DNA from 2 places in the Streptomyces sp. NPDC037271 genome. Region 2 is predicted to be linked to the other one. Evidence: riboswitches for the same ligand, from Rfam matches in the RefSeq annotation. Region 2 holds a riboswitch; the other holds the start of a gene.
The links. Region 2 has a riboswitch for glycine ahead of gcvP (aminomethyl-transferring glycine dehydrogenase). Riboswitches for the same ligand answer to the same signal wherever they lie in the genome.

Region 1: another riboswitch for glycine. It lies ahead of gcvT (glycine cleavage system aminomethyltransferase GcvT); the one in region 2 lies ahead of gcvP (aminomethyl-transferring glycine dehydrogenase).

The regions. Positions count from the first base shown of each region.
Region 1 covers NZ_JBVJVN010000016.1:124,860-128,879, reverse strand. Annotated here, with positions in the region: gene glyA (serine hydroxymethyltransferase) at 1-637, opposite strand, end outside; gene gcvH (glycine cleavage system protein GcvH) at 653-1,030, opposite strand; gene gcvT (glycine cleavage system aminomethyltransferase GcvT) at 1,179-2,297, opposite strand; glycine riboswitch at 2,337-2,454, opposite strand; glycine riboswitch at 2,455-2,548, opposite strand; gene ACZ7G3_RS25135 (AAA family ATPase) at 2,729-3,397, shown strand; gene ACZ7G3_RS25130 (enhanced serine sensitivity protein SseB) at 3,477-4,020, shown strand, end outside.
Region 2 covers NZ_JBVJVN010000003.1:432,782-436,801, reverse strand. Annotated here, with positions in the region: gene ACZ7G3_RS09780 (MerR family transcriptional regulator) at 1-64, shown strand, start outside; gene ACZ7G3_RS09775 (DNA polymerase IV) at 134-1,594, shown strand; gene ACZ7G3_RS09770 (PRC-barrel domain-containing protein) at 1,809-2,186, opposite strand; glycine riboswitch at 2,324-2,419, shown strand; gene gcvP (aminomethyl-transferring glycine dehydrogenase) at 2,595-4,020, shown strand, end outside.

The DNA of each region.
Region 1 (4,020 bases), on a different contig from region 2:
GCAGGCCCGCCGCGACCAGACCGGCGAAGTGCGCCATGTCGACCATCAGGTACGCGCCGACCTCGTCCGCGACCTTGCGGAACGCGGCGAAGTCCAGCTGACGCGGGTAGGCCGACCAGCCGGCCACGATCAGCTTCGGCCGGGTCTCCTTGGCGAGGCGCTCCACCTCGGCCATGTCGACCTGGCCGTCGTCGCCGACGTGGTACGGGACGACGTTGTAGAGCTTGCCGGAGAAGTTGATCTTCATGCCGTGGGTCAGGTGCCCGCCGTGGGCGAGGTTCAGACCCATGATCGTGTCGCCGGGCTTGAGCAGCGCGAACATCGCGGCCGCGTTGGCCTGGGCGCCCGAGTGCGGCTGGACGTTGGCGTGCTCGGCGCCGAAGAGCGCCTTGACCCGGTCGATGGCGATCTGCTCGACCACGTCGACGTGCTCGCAGCCGCCGTAGTAGCGGCGGCCGGGGTAGCCCTCGGCGTACTTGTTGGTGAGGACCGAGCCCTGGGCCTCCATGACCGCGACCGGGGCGAAGTTCTCCGAGGCGATCATCTCGAGGGTGGACTGCTGGCGGTCCAGCTCGGCGTCGACGGCGGCGGCGACGTCGGGGTCGAGCTCGTGCAGGGGGGTGTTCAGAAGCGACATGCGGTCCGTGACTCCTCAGCCGGCGGTGAAGGCGGTGTACTCGTCGGCGGAGAGCAGGTCGGCCGGCTCGTCCGTGATCCGCACCTTGAACAGCCAGCCGCCCTCGAAGGGCGCGCTGTTCACCAGCGACGGGTCGTTGACGACGTCCTCGTTGACCTCGGTGACCTCGCCGGAGACGGGGGAGTAGAGGTCGGAGACCGACTTGGTCGACTCCAGTTCGCCGCAGGTCTCGCCCGCGGACACCGAGTCGCCGACCTCGGGGAGCTGGACGAAGACGACGTCACCGAGTGCGTTGGCCGCGTGCTCCGTGATGCCGACCGTCGAGGCGCCGTCCTCGGCGCCCGACAGCCACTCGTGCTCCTTGCTGTAGCGCAGCTGCTGGGGGTTGCTCATGGCCTGAATTCTCCTGTACGCGAGGGAGTGCTGGTGACGGGGGGCTGCTGGTGAAGGGGCTGCTGAAACCGCTGGTGAGCAGCGAGGACACGCGCGGGGCGACGAGGACACGCGCGGGGCGACGAGGGCGCCGCCGTCCGCCCGGTGTCTACTTCTGCCGCTTGTAGAACGGCAGCGCCACGACCTCGTACGGCTCGTGGCTGCCCCGGATGTCCACGCCCACACCCGCGGTGCCGGGTGCCGCGTGCGCGGGGTCGACGTACGCCATGGCGATCGGCTTGCCCAGCGTCGGGGACGGCGCCCCGGAGGTGACCTCGCCGACGACCTCGCCGCCGGCGACGACCTGGTACCCGGCGCGCGGCACCCGGCGGCCCTCGGCGACCAGGCCGACCAGGACGCGGGGCGGGTTCTGCTCGGCCCGGGAGGCGGCCTCGGTCAGCGCGGCGCGCCCGACGAAGTCGCCCTCCTTCTCGAACTTCACCACCCGGCCGAGCCCGGCGTCGAAGGGCGTCAGCGCGGTCGACAGCTCGTGCCCGTACAGCGGCATGCCCGCCTCCAGGCGGAGCGTGTCCCGGCAGGACAGTCCGCACGGGACCAGCCCGGCGCCCTCGCCCGCCCGGGTCAGCGCCTGCCACAGCCCGACGGCGTGCTCCGGCTTCACGAACAGCTCGAAGCCGTCCTCGCCGGTGTAGCCGGTGCGCGCGATGAGTGCCGGGACGCCGGCCACGGTGCCGGGCAGACCGGCGTAGTACTTCAGGCCGTCCAGGTCGGCGTCGGTCAGCGACGCGAGGATCGCCGGGGACTCGGGGCCCTGCACGGCGAGCAGCGCGTAGGCGTCGCGGTCGTCGCGCACCTCGGCGTCGAAGCCGGCCGAGCGCCCGGTCAGCGCGTCCAGCACCACCTGGGCGTTGGAGGCGTTGGCGACGACCATGTACTCCTGGTCGCCCAGGCGGTAGACGATCAGGTCGTCCAGGATGCCGCCGTCCTCGCGGCAGATCATGGTGTAGCGGGCGCGGCCCGGCTTCACGCTGCCGATGTTGCCGACCAGCGCGTAGTCCAGCAGGTCGGCGGCCTGGGGCCCGGTGACCGTGATCTCACCCATGTGGGAGAGGTCGAAGAGCCCGGCCCGGGTGCGCACCGCGACGTGCTCGTCCCGCTCGGAGCCGTAGCGCAGGGGCATGTCCCAGCCGGCGAAGTCGGTCATCGTCGCGCCCAGCGCGCGATGCGTGGCATCGAGCGCGGTACGGCGGAGTTCGGTACTGCTCATCGGTCGTTCGTCTCCCAGGACAGGACGTGGCGAGGTCGATCCTCCCCATCTGTCATCGGAACCTGAGAGGTTCGTCACGGCCACCGGAGCGCGGTGGCCGGGACTTGCACCTTGGGTGGGGCAGCCCGTCGAGGGGCGGCCCGCTTTTCAGATGTGCCTCGCCCGCGCGGTAACGGGGCCTGAGAGATTCAAGGGAGGGACTTGCTCCTTCGGCGCCCCGGCGCGGCCGGGGACTCTCCCGCGCGGATTCAAACGGCCGGTATGCAGTTGGCGCCGCCATCATTGCACGCCCCGCCGATCCGTGGGCAGACCGATATCTGTAACCGGCTTGTGGCAGTAAGCGCACGAAAACGCGAGACCTGCGCATTACCTTCTCTTTACACTCGACGGGGATGGGAACTCGTGAACCGCCCCAGGGGAGGACGATCACGGTGAACAGGACCACGGCGTACGCCACCACCTCCGGTCTCGCGCTGCCCGAGCAGCCCGTCGCCCCGGCACCCCAGGCGTGCGCCGAGCTGCCCGCACCCGTCGTCCGCGATCTGCGGGACCGGGACGGCCGCAGCCCGCACGCCCTGCTCTTCGGACCCCGGGACCTGGTGGTGATCACCGGCCTGCCCGGCAGCGGGAAGTCCACGCTGATGGAGCGCACCGTGCGCGGACCGCGCATCGACTCCCAGGACACCCGGGACCGCTGGGACCGCCGCATGCCGCGCTTCGTGCCGTACGGGCTCTACCGCCCCCTCGTCCGCCTCGCCCACTACGCCGGACTGCGCAGGGCCCTGCGCTCCGGCGAGGGCGTCGTCGTGCACGACTGCGGCACCCAGGCCTGGGTGCGCGGCTGGCTGGCCCGCGAGGCCCGCCGCCGTGACGGCACACTCCACCTGCTGCTGCTCGACGTCGAGGCCGACGAGGCCCTGGCCGGCCAGCGCGAGCGCGGCCGGGGCGTGTCGCGGTACGCGTTCCTGCGGCACCGCTCGGCCAACACCCGCCTGCTGCGCGCGGTGACCGAGGGCACCCTGCCCGCCGGCTGCACCTCGGCGGTCCTCCTGGACCGGGCGGCGGCCAACACGCTCCGCCGTATCGCCTTCACGGGGTGACGCACCGTAGGGCCGCGGGGCCGAACGGGTTAGCCTTTCCCGTCACAGCAGCGGTACCAGGCAGGCGGTAGGTAGGCAGATGGACGTCCCGGCACAGGCGCAACACCCGTACGGCGGGTGGCCCGGCAACGAGCTGGAGGAGGTGTTGTCCGCCTCCCTCGGAGTGCCGGGCGCCGGCGGCCGGATCGTGGAGGTGCTCGGCCGCAGCTTCCTGTGGATCCCCCTGCCGAACGGCGGCGGCCCGCACAGCGGCTCCCTCGACCTGCCCTCCCTGGAGGTCGACGGCCAGGCCTACGTACCGGTCTTCAGCTCCGAGGAGCAGCTCCGCCAGGTGGCCGGCGCGCAGATGGCGTACACCGTCGCCCCCGCCGCGGAGTTCGCCCGCGGCCTGCCCCCGCAGGTCGGCATCGCCGTCAACCCGGACGGCGCGGTCGGCATCCCGCTGCCGCCGCCCGCCGTGGCCGAGCTGTGCCGGGCCGGCCGCACCCCGCTGGACGGACCCGCGTCCGGCGGCCGGGTCCGCCTCTTCGAGCCGGACTGGCAGGACGACCCGGTGGACTTCCTCACCGCCGCCTCCGCCGAGTTCGCCGCGATCGGCGTCGTCCGCACCGCCCGCCGCTGCA
Region 2 (4,020 bases):
GGAGACCCTGGTCGGGCACAATCCGGCGGACGAGCTGGCGCGGCGGCGCAACCGGGCGGTCTGACACCGCCCGCACGCGGGCGGGGCACGGTCGGGCGAGGCGTTGTCAGTGGCGTAGGGCAGCATCGGAGATGTGAGAACCGCGCCCACGATCCTGCATCTCGACATGGATGCCTTCTTCGCCTCGGTGGAGCAGGCGTCCAAGCCGAGTCTGCGCGGGAAGGCCGTGGTCGTGGGCGGCCTCGGGCCACGAGGCGTGGTCGCCACCTGCTCGTACGAGGCGCGGGTCTTCGGCGTGCACTCGGCGATGCCCATGGGCCAGGCCCGGCGGCTGGCACCCAACGCCGCGTACCTCGTCCCGCGCTTCGAGCTCTACCGGTCGATCAGCGAGCAGGTGATGCGGCTGCTGCGGGCGCTGTCGCCCCTGGTGGAGCCGCTGAGCCTGGACGAGGCCTTCGTGGACCTGGAGGCCGGCGGGACGGCCTGGGACGCGGAGTCGGCGCGGCTGGCCGGCGCGAAGCTGCGCACGGACATCCGCACCGTCACCGGCCTCACCGGGTCCGTGGGGCTCGCCGCCTCCAAGATGCTCGCCAAGATCGCCTCCGAGGAGGCCAAACCCGACGGGCTGGTACTGATCCCGCCGGGGACCGAGCGGGCGATGCTGGAGCCGATGACGGTGCGGACGCTGCCCGGTGTGGGCCCGGCCACGGGAGACCACCTGCGGCGGGCCGGGATCACCACGGTCGGCGAGATCGCCGAGGCGGGCGAGGACGAGCTCGTACGGCTGCTGGGCAAGGCGCACGGGCATGCCCTCTACGCCATGGCCCTGGCCCGTGACGAGCGGCCCGTGGTGGCCGAGCGGGAGACCAAGTCGGTGTCCGTCGAGGACACCTACGACGTGGACATCCACGACCGGTTGCGGGTCGGTGTGGAAGTCGGGCGGCTGGCCGACCGGTGCGTACGGAGGCTGCGCGCCTCCGGGCTGTCCGGGCGGACCATCGTGCTCAAGGTACGCAGGTACGACTTCTCCACGCTGACGCGCTCCGAGACCCTCCGGGGGCCCACGGACGACCCGGGTGTGGTGCGGGAGGCCGCGGCCCGGCTGCTGGACTCCGTGGACACCACGGGCGGCGTGCGGCTGCTCGGGGTCGGCGTCAGCGGACTCGCCGACTACACGCAGGAGGACCTCTTCGCGCAGGCGGCGGGGGACCGGGCCGACGAGCTCGCCGAGGAACCCGATCCGGAGCCCGCCGCGGAGCACCGGCCGGCCCCCGCCGAGCGCCGGTGGCCGGCGGGGCACGACGTGCGGCACGCGGAGTACGGGCACGGGTGGGTGCAGGGCAGCGGACTGGGGAGGGTCACCGTGCGGTTCGAGACGCCCTACTCGGAGACCGGCCGGGTACGGACCTTCCCGGTGGACGACCCGGACCTGGCACCGGCGGATCCGCTGCCACTGGTCGCGCCCGTGCCGCGAAGACCCGGGGCGTCCGGGCCGGCGGGCGCGGAGGGCGGCCCGGACCTCGCCGCGGGCACCGACGCGCGGACCGGCCCGGCGGGGCCCGCGTGTCCTGCCGTCGGCCAGGACCTGACGTGACGGCGCCCGCCGACCGGCGCCGGGGAGGGGGACCGAGGGGGCCGGCCGGAAGACGGAAGGGGAGGCGGGGGAGGGTGTCGGCGAGCGTCGGCAGGGCCGGTGGGGTTGCTCCTCGTGTCCTGCGGGCGGCGGAGAGGGCGGTCGGAGCCCGCGTCTGCGCCACGATCCTCCGGATGGGCCCGGGCGGGCAGGGCGCGGTGGGACCGGACCGCCGTCAGCTCTCCTCCTTGCCCTGGCCCGCCAGCCTGCCGAAGTCGTGGTCGGGGAGCGGGGGAGGAGCGGCGACGTCGAGACCGTAGTGGTGGTAGAGCTGGAGTTCCTGTTCCGGCGAGAGATGGCGGCCGACGCCGAAGTCGGGAGCCTCCCTGATCAGAGCCCGGTCGAAGGGCACGCGCAGGGTGCCCTCGACCAGCTCGCTGGGCTCCAGGGGCACGAAGGCGTCCCTGCTGAACAGGCCGGTGCGTATGGCAGCCCACTCGGGGACCCCGGTGGCGTCGTCGAGATAGACCTCGTCGACAGTGCCGATCCGGGTGCCGTTGCGGTCGAACGCCTTGCGGCCGATCAGATTGCGCGGGTCGATGTCGGTACGCACGGGGCCCTCCATTGGGTCGCACTGGGCTCGCACACCAGCCGCCGAATCATCCGTAAGTACTACAAAAGAGCACATATGGCCGGTCGGCCACTCGAAGTCCGTGCGGCGACCTCGCTGGTACGCTGGCAAACGGCTGCTGACCCCGTGCGGGAGAGTCCTCCGGACACCACCGGAGGCGCCGAAGGAGCAAATCCTCCCCGGAATCTCTCAGGCTCACGTACCGCACGGACGAGGTCACTCTGGAAAGCAGGGCGGGCGTCAACGGCTTCCGCTCTCACCGACGGTGAAAGCCGGGAGAGCCCTCGGGCCCCCGGTGAAGCTCTCAGGTCGAGATGACAGAGGGGGAGGCCGTCCGGGTACCCGCGCCGTGGTGCCCCTCGAAGGTCGTCAGACCAGGAGGCCTCCGCAATGACCGCCCATCGCACTCCGCTCTCCGAGCTCGAACAGTCGGCACCGTTCGAGCAGCGCCACATCGGCCCCGACCAAGAGGCCCGGGCCAAGATGCTCGCGCAGGTCGGCTACGGTTCGCTCGACGAGCTGACGGCCGCCGCGGTGCCGGATGTGATCAAGAACGCCGACGCGCTGGACCTGCCCGGTGCGCGCTCCGAGGCCGAGGTGCTGGCCGAGCTGCGCTCCCTGGCCGACCGCAACCAGGTCCTCGACTCCATGATCGGCCTCGGCTACTACGGCACCTTCACCCCGCCGGTCATCCTGCGCAACGTCATGGAGAACCCGGCCTGGTACACCGCGTACACGCCGTACCAGCCGGAGATCTCCCAGGGACGTCTCGAGGCCCTGCTGAACTTCCAGACCATGGTGGCCGAGCTCACCGGCCTGCCGACCTCCGGTGCCTCGCTGCTCGACGAGGGCACCGCCGCCGCCGAGGCCATGGCGCTCTCCCGGCGCATGGGCAAGAACAAGAAGGGCCTCTTCCTGGTCGACGCGGACGCCCTGCCGCAGACCATCGCCGTGATACGGACCCGCGCCGAGCCGACCGGCGTCGAGGTCGTCGTCGCCGACCTCGGCGAGGGCATCCCGGCCGAGGTCGCGGAGCGGGAGATCAACGGCGTCCTGATCCAGTACCCGGGCGCCTCCGGTGCCGTGCGCGACATCAAGCCGGTGATCGACCGGGCGCACGAGCTCGGCGCCCTCGTCACCGTCGCCGCCGACCTGCTCGCCCTCACGCTGCTCACCTCGCCCGGCGAGCTGGGCGCGGACATCGCCATCGGCACCACGCAGCGCTTCGGTGTGCCGATGGGCTTCGGCGGACCGCACGCCGGCTACATGGCGGTGCACGAGAAGTTCGCGCGCAGCCTGCCCGGCCGCCTGGTCGGCGTCTCCGTGGACGCCGACGGCAACAAGGCCTACCGCCTCGCCCTGCAGACCCGCGAGCAGCACATCCGCCGCGAGAAGGCCACCAGCAACATCTGCACCGCGCAGGTGCTGCTCGCCGTCATGGCCGGCATGTACGCCGTGTACCACGGGCCGGAGGGGCTGCGGGCCGTCGCGCGCCGCACCCACCGGTACGCCACGGTCATCGCCGCGGGTCTCGCGGCCGGCGGTGTCGAGATCGTGCACGGCGCCTACTTCGACACGGTCACCGCGCGGGTGCCGGGCCGGGCCGCCGAGGTCGTCCACGCCGCCCGGGAGAACGGCATCAACCTGCGCCTCGTCGACGCCGACCACGTGTCGTTCGCCTGCGACGAGACCACCACGCGCGCCCAGGTCGGCGGCGTGTGGAACGCCTTCGGCGTCGAGGGCGACATCGAGGCGCTGGACGCGGCGACCGGGGAGACGCTGCCCGAGGCCCGGCTGCGCACCGACGACTTCCTGA